DNA from 3 places in the Mesorhizobium sp. M4B.F.Ca.ET.214.01.1.1 genome. Region 1 is predicted to be linked to each of the others. Evidence: riboswitches for the same ligand, from Rfam matches in the RefSeq annotation. Region 1 holds a riboswitch; each other region holds the start of a gene.
The links. A riboswitch is a leader RNA that binds a small molecule or an ion and turns the genes downstream of it on or off. The one in region 1 is predicted to bind cobalamin.

Region 1 (4,249 bases):
CGCCGGGTCGATGCGGAACTTGCTCGGCAGGCCCGCCACCTCGCATTTCGCCCAATGCGCCTGCATCTCGGGATCGCTTTCGGCACCATGCACGCCGGTCACCGTCGGCGCCTCGGGGAAGGTCTTGCAGAGTTCGGGATGGTTGCCGGCGCAGTGGTAGCACTCGCGGTTGTTTTCCCAGACCAGCTTCCAGTTGCCCTTCTCGACGATGGTCGATTCGAAAGCGACCTTCGCTTCGCTCAACCGATGCGGCAGGAGATAGGGTTCGATCATGGCGCGCATCGGCGCGAAATCGGCCGGCTCTTTCGCCAGGCAGATGAAGATGTAGCCGCCGACGCTTTCGCAGGCGACCGGCTTCAGGCCGAACTGGTTCTTGTCGAAACCATCCGCCATCTGGCGGGCGAACAGCAGCCTGCCGTCGAGCTCGTAGGTCCATTGATGATAGGGGCAGACGAGCTTCGCCGCCGTGCCCTTCTCGGCGTTGCAGACGCGGCTGCCGCGATGGCGGCAGGAGTTATGGAAGGCATTGACCCTGCCTTGCTGGTCACGAACCAGGACCACCGGATAGTCGCCGACCTGCGCGGTGATGTAGCTGCCCGGCTTCGGCAATTCGCAATCGTGGCCGATGAACAGCCAGTCGCGGTACCAGATCAGCTCCATGTCGAGCTTGAAATAGTCCGGGTCGGTATAGAAAGGCTGCTCCAGCGAAAAGCCCGGCCTGCGGCCGTGCAGCAGCCTCAGCATGTCGTTGCGCGCATCCATGTCCTGTCCTCGCGTTTGTCGCACCGCTTCAAGGACTGAACTGGTGGTGATTGAGAAGAACGACCGCCGCCGGCATGGCCGGGCACGCACCATCCGCCTCTTGACCGCCCACCGCGATCAGTCGAGTTCAAGTATCCCTGGCTGGTTTCCGGGCTCTGGAGTGCCCTGGCGGGCGGTCGCGGCACCTTCCCAGGCCGATGGCCCAGTGGTCTCCCGTCGCGACTTTGAACTCCACCACCGTTGCGGGGGCAGCGCCGGGTTCTGACCGGCTTCCCAATTCTCCGTCCCGTCGTCACGGAGCGGCACCTGAGATGGTCTGATCTTAATCACGACAGCCGCCGCGCCATCGGCATGAAAACGACATCGCATCCATGCGGCGCGACACGACCCATGAAGCTGATATTGGCCCTGCAAGGCGACCGATGTCACACGCTGCCGGCATGCGAATCGAGGCGGAGAAAACCGTGTTCGAATCGGCCCTGGGCGGCTCTGAATTGGTTAACAGTATAGAAAAGTGACTATTAGGAGATTCTAAAATCGAACCGAACGGTTCGTTTCTGTTGACAATGCGTGCAGGACGGTGTGAACGCAGATCTTCGGAATCGTCACTTGGCTCGATGGGCGATTCAAACAACCACTTGATATTGCTCCGCAATTCATTGCGTGTAGATGGCCTTGGTACAATTTCAAGGTGCAGATTCATAGGCCAGACGGAAAAACTTCGTGATTGGAAAGCGGCCGATAGCTCTCCCACATCGGGGCTGTCCGAACGACGCGATTTCCTCCCAAGACACGCCGCTAGACGGACGGAAAAAATATACTGGAGTACCAAAAATGAAAAAGATTGCTCTTACTGCCGCCGCCCTTCTGGCCATTTCCGGCAGCGCCTTTGCTGGTGGCAGCGACAATTACGGTTCCAACGGTGCCAATCAGCCCGCCGCTGCCGTCGACAGCTCGTACACGGCTTCGATCGAGAAGTCGGAACCGGCCGCTCAGACACCGGCGCACGGCTCGGACCGAAACCTGTTCGGCAACAACTAGCACACGATCCCTGACCGCGGTGGGCGATGCCTGCCGCTCGGGATCGTCAGAAATTCAGGAGCACTAAAATGAAGAAGATCATCCTTGCCACAGCGGCCCTTCTGGCCATCTCGGGCGGCGCTTTCGCATCCGGCAGCGACAATTACGGTTCCCACGGTGCCAATCAGCCCGCTGCTGCCGTCGACAGCTCGTACACGGCATCGATCAAGAAGTCGGAACCGGCCGCCGAGCAGCCCGCCAACCAGGGCAGCGACCGTAACCTCTTCGGCAACAACTAAACCGACCGGACCGCGATCCCGGACCTCCGGTTCGGGTCGTGGCCAAACGGAAGCCGGACGCGGCGGCTGGCCCGCCGCTCCGACGCAAATCCAGGAGTACCCAAAATGAAGAAGATTGCTCTTACTGCCGCCGCACTTTTGATCGCCGCCGGTAGCGCCTATGCCCGGAACGACAATGTCGGCGGGACCGACATCAACAGTCAGCGGCCGGCCGCCAACGTCGACACCACGCAGACGTCGTCGACGCGCGACACCAGCTCGCCGGTCTACAAGCTGCTGAACTCGTCGGGCGATGTCGAGAAGTCCGCGCCTCAGGGCAGCGACCGCAACCTGTTCGGGCGCTAACAGCCGTCCATCCCGGATCGGGATGGACCGGGCCATAATGCCAAGAGCGGCGGGCACAGCCCGCCGCTCTTTTTTGTCTCACGTGAAAGTCAGGCCGCCTTGGCTTCGGCCATATGCAGCGTGAAGGAGTGGCCGTCGGCGTCGAAGATGTGCAGGTCGCCGGGATCAGCGTTGAGCCGCAGCACAGCACCGCGCTTGACCTCGACATTGCCCGGCAGTTTCGTCACCAGCGGCAGGTCGGCGCGGCCGATGTCGACATAGACGAGCTGGACCTCGCCGAGTTGCTCGACATAGTCCACCGTTCCCTCGAACAAATACTCGGTGCCGGTGGCGATCGCCAGGTCTTCCGGCCGCACGCCGAAACTCACCGCCGCACCATTCGCCGAGGCGGGTGTGGCGATCGGCACCGTCGCCTTGCGGCCGCCGACATGGCTGATGACGGTCGGGTCGCCGGCCTTTTCGATCTTGGCCGGCAGGATGTTCATGGCCGGCGAGCCGATGAACTGGGCAACGAACAGATTGCCGGGCCGCTTGTAGAGCTCCATCGGGGTGCCGACCTGCTCGATGCGGCCTTCCTTCAGCACCACGATGCGATCGGCCAGCGTCATCGCCTCGACCTGGTCGTGGGTGACATAGATCATCGTCGTGTTCGGCATCGATTCCTTGAGCTTGGCGATCTCGATGCGGGTGGCGACGCGAAGTGCCGCGTCGAGGTTGGACAGCGGCTCGTCGAACAGGAACACCTTCGGGTTACGCACGATGGCGCGGCCGATGGCGACGCGCTGGCGCTGGCCGCCCGACATCGCCTTGGGCAGCCGGTCGAGATATTTGGTCAATTGCAGGATCTCGGCCGCCTGCCGCACCCGCTTGTCGATCTCGGCCTTGCTTTCCTTTCCGATCTTCATCGAGAAAGCCATGTTGTCGTAGACGGTCATGTGCGGATAGAGCGCGTAGGACTGGAACACCATGGCGATGCCGCGCTTCGACGGCGGCACGTCGTTCACCACGTCGCCGGCGATCTTGAGTTCGCCCGAGGTGATCTCCTCCAGCCCGGCGATGGACCTCAGCAAGGTCGACTTGCCGCAGCCGGACGGGCCGACGAAGACGATGAACTCGCCCGACTTAATGTCGAGGTCGATGCCGTGCAGGATGTTGAGATTGCCGTACGACTTCTTGACTTGCCTCAGCGTGACATCGGCCATGATTGTCCTCCCAGTGACGTCCGTTTCAAAAACTCAGTCGATGCGCCCGAACCAGGCGCCGTAGCCGCCAAGGCGGATGGAGCCGGCGCCAGCTTGGCCCGAAAAGCCGTGCCCGGGCAAGGGCTGCAGCGAGCCTCCGCCGAGATCGACCTCGGCCGGCTTGCTGCCCAGGTTGAAGACGCAGGCGACACGCTCATTGCCCTCGCGGCGGGTGAAGGCGACGGTGTCGCCCGCGCTTTCGATGAAGTCGATGTCGCCCTTGGCCAGCGCCGGATGCTGGCGGCGGAAGGCGAGGAAGCGCCGGTAGTGCTCGAGCAGCGAGCTTGCATCGCCCTGTTGCACGTTCACCGCCTGCGAAAGATGCTTGCCAGGCACCGGCAGCCACGGCTTGGCCGCCGAGAAGCCGCCATTCTTGGCTGAGGCATCCCACACCATCGGCGTGCGGCAGCCGTCGCGGCCCTTGAATTCGGGCCAGAAGCGGATGCCGTAGGGGTCCTGCAGGTCCTCGAAGCTGAGATCCGCCTCGCCGAGGCCGAGCTCCTCGCCCTGATAGAGGCAGACCGAGCCGCGCAGCGACATCAGCAGCGCCGAGATCACTTTGAGATAGGCGGTCGGATCGGC
Region 2 (4,249 bases), on a different contig from region 1:
GAGGTGTGGATCATCTCGACCGCGCAGCAGGCGAGGCCGAAGGTCATGAACATCAGCGAGCCGCTGCGCGCCCAGGTGATCAGCGCCTCGGTCGAGGTGACGAGGAAGCCCTTGTCGGCCAGATCGTTGTTGATCTCGAGGAAAAACGGATCATCCTGCCCCACCGGCCGGCCGGTGTTGGGGTCGATGATGCCCTTGGGCTTCGGCGCGACGAGGGTGCCTGAACTGTCGTTCAATCCCATTCCAGCGCTCCTTTTTTCCATTCATAGGCGAAGCCGATGGTCAGCACCGCCAGAAACACCATCATCGACCAGAAACCGAGCATGCCTATCTTCGAGAACGACACCGCCCACGGGAACAGGAAGGCCACTTCCAGATCGAAGATGATGAACAGGATCGACACCAGGTAGAAGCGGATGTCGAACTTCATGCGTGCGTCGTCGAACGAATTGAAACCGCATTCATAGGCGGAAAGCTTTTCCGGGTCGGGGTTGCGGTAGGCCACCAGGAACGGCGCCGCAAGCAGCGCCAGGCCGACGACAAGCGCCACGCCGATAAACAGGACGATGGGCAGATACGAACTCAAAAGTGCGTTCATGCTGCGGCTTTCCGTTGGCGGTCAATCCACGTTGATTACAGCAACCGATCCTATTGCGGAAGCGTGACAGATTCACCGCTGAACCGTTTTAAGGGCCTATGCTGCAACGCGGCGAGGGTTAGCGCAGCGCTTTCGGCGAAGCAAGTCAAACCTTGTTCAAAACGCGGCGCTGGACGCCAGACGGAAGAAACTGGTCCGATCCGCTCCTGTTTGATTTCCTTCGCTTTTTACTCCACTTTTCTCTCCTGACATATCTCCCGCCATTTGCTGCTAGCATGGCTGGAATCATTGACTGGAAATTCGGGTAGACGGATCGGGGCAAGGCTTCTGGATGAAGGAAAAGATATCTCTCGCGATGGCTAGGCGCATCGCGCTCGGCGCGCAAGGTTTCACCGACCCGCAGCCGGGCGGCACGCCGGACCGCCGCCACCTCGCCCGCGTGCTGTCCCGCACCGGCCTGCTGCAGATCGATTCCGTCAGCGCCGTGGTGCGCGCGCACTATATGCCGCTCTATTCGCGCCTCGGCCCCTACCCGCTTTCCCTGCTCGACAACGCCGCGCTCACGCGCAAGCGCACCGTCTTTGAATATTGGGCGCATGAGGCCTCCTTCCTGCCGGTCGAGACCTGGCCGCTGCTGCGCTGGCGCATGCAGCGCGCCGAACAGGGCGAGGAAATGTATCTCGGACTGGCGAAATGGGGCCGTGAGCAGCGCCAGATGATTGACGAGATCTACAACGAGGTCGCCGAACGCGGGCCGATCGCCGCCTCCGACATAGAAGGCCACAAGGGCAATGGCGGCTGGTGGGGCTGGAGCGCGGCCAAGCACGCCTTCGAATGGCTGTTCTGGGCCGGCCGCATCACCACCGCCTACCGGCGCGGCTTCGAGCGCTACTACGATTTGCCGGAGCGCGTGCTGCCGCGGGCCGTGCTCGACCTGCCGGTTCCCTCCGTCGAGGACGCGCATCGCGAATTGCTGCGCATTTCCGCCCGCGCGCATGGCATCGCCACCTATAGCGACTTGCGCGACTATTTTCGTCTGGCGCCCGGCGATACTAAGGACCGGATCGAGGAACTGGTCGAGACGGGCGATCTGCTGCCGATGCGGGTCGAAGGCTGGGACAAGCCGGCCTATCTCCACAAGGACGCCCGCATCCCGCGCAAGATCGAGGCACGCGCCCTGCTCGCGCCGTTCGATCCCGTCGTCTTCGAACGCACCCGCACCGAAAAGCTCTTCGACTTCCGCTACCGCATCGAGATCTATACCCCGGCCGAAAAGCGCCAATACGGCTACTACGTGCTGCCCTTCCTGCTCGGCGACCGGATCGTCGCCCGCGTCGATCTCCGCGCCGACCGCCCGGCGAGCGTGCTGCGCGTCCACGCCGCTTATGCTGAGCCTGATACGCCGCCGGAAACTGCGGCAGAACTCTTCGAGGAGCTCAAGCGAATGCAGGGCTGGCTTGGCCTCGAGAGCATCGAAGTGACGCCGGCCGGCGACCTCGGCCCGGCGCTGGCAGGCCTTAGCGCGTCGTAGACGTGCGTTGACAGGCCCACACCCGTAAGCCTAAATCCGCCGCAGACGGTCTTCTCCCGGCAAAGGGAGGGGCCAAGAGGGAATGCGGTGCGGGATCGAGAATCCCAATTCCGCGGCTGTCCCCGCAACTGTAAGCGATGAGCCTCGGCCGAAAACCACTGGGATGGTCCCGGGAAGGCGGCAACCAAGGCGATGACCCGCGAGCCAGGAGACCTGCCGTCTGAGACAGATGAATCCGATCGCCTGGCGGGTTTTCCGGGCAAGGAGCCTGATTTGGAGCGCGACAGCAGTTTTCCGGCTGACAGAGCGGACATACCGTCCGACGACGGCGAAGCCTTGGCGGGCGTGACCGTCATCGTCTGCTCGTCCTGCCGCGACGAAACGGGTTCCGATGCCCATCCGCGCGCCGGCGCGCTGCTCGCCGAGGACACGCGCCGGGCTGCTTCCGGCCAGGACATACGCATCCGCACTGTCGAATGCCTCGGCAATTGCAAGCGTCGCCTAAGCGCAGCGCTTCTGCGTGACGGCTGCTGGAGCTACGTCTTCGGCGACCTGACAGCGACCAGCGGCGCCGACCTCGTTGCTGGCGCAAAGCTCTTCGCCACCTCGACCGACGGCCTCATCCCGTGGCGCGGCCGGCCCGATTCCCTGAAGCGCGGCCTTGTTGCCCGCATCCCTCCCTCGACCTGCTGAAGGACTGACCATGACCGCATCCGTCTCCCGAGTTCCCTGCACCGTCGTTACCGGCTTCCTGGGCGCCGGAAAGACGACGCTGATCCGCAACCTGCTCGAGAACGCCAAAGGCAAGCGGCTGGCGATCATCGTCAACGAGTTCGGCGATGTCGGCATCGACGGCGAAATCCTCAAGGGCTGCGGCGTCGATGCCTGCCCGGAGGAAAACATCGTCGAACTGGCCAATGGCTGCATCTGCTGCACCGTCGCCGACGATTTCGTGCCGGCGCTCGACCAGATCCTGTCGCTGACGCCGAAGGTCGACCACATCCTGATCGAAACCTCCGGCCTCGCTCTGCCCAAGCCGCTGGTCCAGGCCTTCCAGTGGCCGAGCGTGAAGAGCCGCGTGACCGTCGATGGTGTCATCGCCGTGGTCGATGGCCCGGCACTGGCCGAAGGCCGCGTCGCCAACGACATGGACGCCCTGCAGGCGCAGCGCGCGCAAGACGAGACGCTCGACCACGACGATCCGGTCGAGGAAGTGTTCGAAGATCAGGTCGCCTGCGCCGACCTGATCATCCTGTCGAAGAGCGACCTGATGGACGCCGCCGGTTCGGCCCGTGCCAACGCCATCATCAACGAACACTCCGCCCGCGCCGTGAAGATCGTGCCGACGTCGCACGGCAAGGTCGATCCCTCCGTGCTGCTGGGGCTTGGTCTTGCCGTGGAGGACGACATCGAGAACCGCAAATCCCATCATGACGGCGCATTCGACCACGAACATGACGACTTCGACACTTTCATTGTCGACATTCCATCGATCGCCAATCCGGACGAGCTCGCAAAACGCGTCGCCGCCGCCGCCGAAGAGGAAAACGTGCTGCGCGTAAAAGGTTTCGTCGAGGTCGGCGGCAAGCCGATGCGGCTTTTGCTGCAGGCCGTCGGGCCGCGCGTCAACCACTACTACGACCGCGCCTGGACGGCCGAGGACGATCGCCGCTCGCGCCTCGTCGTCATCGGCCTGAAGGGGCTGAACCGCCCGGCGATCGAGCGTATCCTCGCCGGCTGAGGCAGACCCGAACCAAGATGCACATCCTCACCACCACATCCGCCTCGCTCGACGATCTCGCCGAGCCTGTCGATCTCAGGCAGACGCCTGCGGATGTCGTGGCGCTGTCCTTCACCGACAGCGATCTCTCGGGGCTCGCGGCTGCATGGAAGGCCGACGCGGAACGATTGCCCTCAATGCGGCTCGCCGCGTTGCGCGATCTCCGCCATCCGATGTCCGTCGACCTCTGGATCGACAGCGTCGCCCGCCATGCCAACGTCATCCTGGTCCGCATTCTCGGCGGCTATGACTGGTGGCGCTACGGCTGCGACCAGCTCGCCGCGGTCGCGCGCGAACGCGGCATCAAGCTGGCGCTGCTGCCCGGCGAAAGCCACGACGA
Region 3 (4,249 bases), on a different contig from region 1:
ACAGCAGCGGCTGGTGGATCAGGTAGAAGGCCAGGCTGTGGCGGCCGATGAAGACCAGCGGGTTGGACCAGCGGCCGGGCGCCAGCTTCGCCAGCCGGGCGAGCACGCCGGACGTTGAGGCAAGTTTCGCCGCGGCAATGCCCAGCAGCACGGCGCCGAACCAAGGTAAGAGCGGCACATAGTCGTTGGAGCGCGGATTGGTCGCCGACAGGCCGACCCACCACAGCGCCGGGTGGTCGAAGGCTTGCGAGCGCAGATAGAGCGGGGCGGCGATCACAAGCGCCGCGACGGCGATGGTCAGCAGCGAGGGCAATCGCAGGAAGGCGAGGCCGAGCAGGGAGGCGAGCGCGATCTCGTGCAATATGCCGAAGAAGATGAAGCCATCGGGCGTGGCGATGCGGGTGATCAACGATATGGCCAGCGCCGCCACGGCTACCATGGCGAAGCGCTTCCAGAAGCCCGGCCAGCGGATTTGCCTTCCATGGGCGAGGAACAGGCTGACGCCGACCAGGAACAAGAAGGTCGAGGCGATGCAGCGCGCGTAGATCTTCCACCAGCCGAAGGCGGTGAGGCCGGGATCGGTGTAGCCGAAATTCTCGAGGTCCCAGGTGAAATGGTAGCTCGCCATCGCCAGCAGCGCGATGCCGCGCACGATGTCGATGGCGACGATGCGTCCTTGCTTCGGCGTGTCCTGAACAGGTTCGGCCGGCGTTTGAAGGCTCATCGTGTCTCGCATTCCGATTCAGTGATGCCAAACGACTATCATGGTTCAGCCAGACAAAAGAAGGCGGGGCTGCTGTGACATGCATCAATCTGCCCGCCGTTTTCGTCCGGGCGGTTCGAAGGGTGGCCGAGCCTGGGTTCAGCGTTCGCCACGGGCGGGCTGCTGGCGGCGGCCGTGGCTTTGTCACCTGACGGCGTCTGCCGAAGTCGCTCTAGGGTTTGGGCGAAAATGCCTGATGCCGCGCGCGCACCCATTCGTGGAAACGGTGCAGGTCGTACTCCTCCGGCATCAGCACGCCGGCCTCGTGGCGCATCGAACGCAGGCCCTTCTGGTTGACCTCGCAGATCGCCGCGTCCTCTTCCAGCACCTGCCTGCCGAAGGCGACGATGTTGTCGATGTCGGCTTCCGGCGAGGCGAGCGCTTCGGCCGGGAACAGCCATTCGGCCGACAGTTCCGTCTGCTCCGGGCCGAGCGGCACAAGCCGCACGGTGCGCACATAGTCGACATGGCCGACGATGAACATCGACGGCAGGCTCGTGGCGTAGGTCTGGCCGGCGGCGCATTCGGCCGGCGTCAGGCCGGCAAACACCGGACCGTGCACGTGCCCGTCGCGCGACCAGGTCTCGGCGCCGGCGCGCAGGCCGCCGGAGAATTCCGGCGCGTCATTGTCGGCGTGGCGCGCCCATTCGGGATCGTCGTGCCTCGCCATCAGGCCTCGGCCATAGATCGGCACCAGCCGCGACAGGTCCTTGTGGACGCCGGGGCAATGCAGGCACTCGTTGAAGTTCTCCCAAAAGATCTTCCAGTTGCAGTTCATCACCTTGCGCAGCGCATGGCCGGTGACCAGCGTCTCCAGCGGCCAGTTGGCGAGATTGCCGGAAGCCTGGTCGAACGAGGCTTCCGCCGAGCCGGCGGCATCTTCGGCGAGGTTGATGAAGACGAAGCCGCGCCACACCGACAGCGCCACGCCATAGAGCGGGTAGTCGGCCTTGTCGAAGCCTTCGGGCAGCGACTTCGACGGCACGCGCACGAGGTCGCCGCGCAGCGAATAGGACCAGGCGTGGTAGGGGCAGGTCAGCAGCCTGGCCTTCAGCCTTCCCTCGCTCTCCTGGCAAAGCTGCGAGCCGCGATGCCGGCAGGTGTTGTGGAAGGCGCGCAATTCGCCGGCCTCGTCGCGCAGCACCACGATCTCCTGCGTGCCGACGCGGAATGTCCTGAAAGCCAGCGGCTGGGCAAGGTCGGCCTCGCGGCAGACCAGCAGCCAGCTTTTGTACCAGATCGCGTCGAGGTCACGACCGTAAGCCCCGGCATCCCAATAGGCCGACGACGGCAGCGTCGGCTCAAGCCTGGTCAGGCCGGTGTAGAGGTCGTCGCTCGGTTTGGGCTGCATAGGCGGCTCCCTGAATGGTCCAGCCGACACCCGGCCAGGATGTTTGTCAATCGCTCGCGCCGTGGCCATTGTGGCACGCAATCGCCGCCCCTAAGGTCGGCGCTTCACAAGTCGGGTGCCCAGGGACAGTTCATGCCGCCAAGGACAATGTCGCTCACCGAGGAGCTGGTCGCGCGCTGCTTTCGCGTCGTCGAGGACAGCGGGCCTGATCCCAACGCGATGCATCTGGACGATGCCGACTATGAAGCGATGCTGGACACGCTGGAGGCTGAGCTGCCTGGCAGCGAACCGCTCTGGCTGTTCGGCTACGGCTCGCTGATCTGGAAGCCCGAGATCGATCATGTCGAGGAACGGGTTGCGGTCGCGCGCGGCTGGCACAGGTCCTTCTGCATGAAGATGACGCGCTGGCGCGGCACCAGGGAGCAGCCTGGCCTGATGATGGCGCTGGACCGGGGCGGGCAGTGCAAGGGCGTCGCCTTCAGGCTTGGCGACGCCGACCGGCGCCGGCAGCTCGACAAGGTTCTGCGGCGCGAAGTGACGCTGAAGCCGACCAGCTACCATCCGCGCCTGCTCAACCTTTCGAGCGACGGCGGCACGTTGCGGGCGCTGGCATTCGTCATCAACCGCAAGGGCACAACCTATTCCGGCCCGCTCGAGGAAAGCGTGGTGGTCGAAAGGCTGGCGACATCCTGCGGGCACTGGGGATCGGGCGCAGACTATCTTTACAACACGGTGAAGAACCTCGAGCAGCGCGGCATCCATGACCGCCATCTGTGGCGGCTGCAGCATCTGGTTGCCGAGCGGATTGCCGCGTCGGACAGCTAGGCCCGGTGGCGCATTTGCGCTGGTGGCCGCCGGAATTTGGTTTGCCGGGCGCGACGATTCTGCCTATAGTCCTGCCGTCGTCGGTTCCGTTTTTGGAGCCAAGAGGGAATGCGGTGAGGGCGAATTCGTCCAATGCCGTGGCTGCCCCCGCAACTGTGTGCGGTAGTCCTCTCCAAGACCACTGAGGAAAATCCTCGGGAAGGTGGGGAAGGGCGCTGATCCGCGAGCCAGGAGACCTGCCGGCGACAGAAACGTTGAATTCTATGCCCTCGGGTGGAGGGCGAAAGGACAAGACATGACGACCGCTTCCGTCTCCCTCGGCACCTCCGTCTCCTCGCAGTCGCGCTTCATGCAGCTGGCCATGGCCGCGTTGCTCGGCATTTTCGTCGTCGGCTTTGTCGGCTTCTCGCATCTCGATGCGGTCCACAACGCCGCTCACGACTACCGCCACTCGATGGCGTTTCCCTGCCACTGACAAGGGCCTGACATCATGAACCTGTTTCGCAACGTCGTGTTCATCGCGGCGATTGCAGGGCTCGTGGCCGGCGTCGTTCTCGCTTGCCTGCAGGCCTATGCAACCGTGCCGCTGATCCTCAAGGCGGAAGTCTACGAACAGGCCGGCGGCGGCCATCATCATGATCATGCCGCGGCGCCTGCCGAGACCGGCGACGCCATGAGCTCCGCCGCTCCGGCCGGAAATGCCATGAGTTCCGCGCCGGCTCCGGCCGAAGCGGCCGCGCCAGCGGAAGACGAGGGCTGGGCACCGGCCGACGGCTTCGAGCGTTTCGCCTTCAACGTCGTCGCCAACATCGTCACCGGCATCGGCTTCGCGCTGATCCTGGTCGCGGTTTCGGAATTCGCCGGTGGTATCGGCAACTGGCGCCAGGGCGTGTTCTGGGGTCTCGCCGGCTTTGCCGTGTTCACGCTGGCGCCGGGCCTCGGCCTGCCGCCGGAACTGCCGGCGATGCCGGCCGCCGAACTCCTGCCGCGCCAGATCTGGTGGACGGCGACAGCGGTCGCGACCGCCGCCGGACTCGGCCTGATCGCTTTCCGCAAGTCGCTGCCGCTGGCGATCCTGGCCGTGGCCCTGATCGTCGCGCCGCACATCGTCGGCGCGCCGCAGCCGGAAAGCTTCGAGACGCCGATTCCCGAAGGCCTGCATCACCAGTTCGTGGTGGCGGTGACGGTCACCGACCTGGTGTTCTGGCTGGTGCTGGGCGCTGCCGTCGGCGTGGTGCGCGGCCGCTTCACCGGCACGGCCACCAGCCTGCGCGACAGCTTTGCCTGATCGCAGGGGACTGACCTTCATC

Region 2: another riboswitch for cobalamin. It lies ahead of EN857_RS13165 (DUF1636 family protein); the one in region 1 lies ahead of EN857_RS02765 (aromatic ring-hydroxylating dioxygenase subunit alpha).
Region 3: another riboswitch for cobalamin. It lies ahead of EN857_RS13405 (CbtB domain-containing protein); the one in region 1 lies ahead of EN857_RS02765 (aromatic ring-hydroxylating dioxygenase subunit alpha).

Annotation. Positions count from the first base shown of each region.
Region 1 covers NZ_SRUX01000001.1:601,055-605,303, forward strand. Annotated here, with positions in the region: gene EN857_RS02765 (aromatic ring-hydroxylating dioxygenase subunit alpha) at 1-762, opposite strand, end outside; cobalamin riboswitch at 884-1,087, opposite strand; gene EN857_RS02770 (DUF680 domain-containing protein) at 1,597-1,803, shown strand; gene EN857_RS02775 (DUF680 domain-containing protein) at 1,872-2,081, shown strand; gene EN857_RS02780 (DUF680 domain-containing protein) at 2,187-2,426, shown strand; gene ugpC (sn-glycerol-3-phosphate ABC transporter ATP-binding protein UgpC) at 2,516-3,628, opposite strand; gene EN857_RS02790 (alpha-glucosidase) at 3,662-4,249, opposite strand, start outside.
Region 2 covers NZ_SRUX01000005.1:330,207-334,455, reverse strand. Annotated here, with positions in the region: gene EN857_RS13180 (NADH-quinone oxidoreductase subunit B) at 1-242, opposite strand, end outside; gene EN857_RS13175 (NADH-quinone oxidoreductase subunit A) at 233-598, opposite strand; gene EN857_RS13170 (winged helix-turn-helix domain-containing protein) at 930-2,129, shown strand; cobalamin riboswitch at 2,159-2,365, shown strand; gene EN857_RS13165 (DUF1636 family protein) at 2,403-2,822, shown strand; gene cobW (cobalamin biosynthesis protein CobW) at 2,833-3,870, shown strand; gene EN857_RS13155 (cobaltochelatase subunit CobN) at 3,888-4,249, shown strand, end outside.
Region 3 covers NZ_SRUX01000005.1:381,639-385,887, forward strand. Annotated here, with positions in the region: gene EN857_RS13390 (DUF1624 domain-containing protein) at 1-724, opposite strand, end outside; gene EN857_RS13395 (aromatic ring-hydroxylating dioxygenase subunit alpha) at 936-2,114, opposite strand; gene EN857_RS13400 (gamma-glutamylcyclotransferase) at 2,247-2,939, shown strand; cobalamin riboswitch at 3,004-3,198, shown strand; gene EN857_RS13405 (CbtB domain-containing protein) at 3,235-3,414, shown strand; gene EN857_RS13410 (CbtA family protein) at 3,430-4,227, shown strand; gene cobU (bifunctional adenosylcobinamide kinase/adenosylcobinamide-phosphate guanylyltransferase) at 4,220-4,249, shown strand, end outside.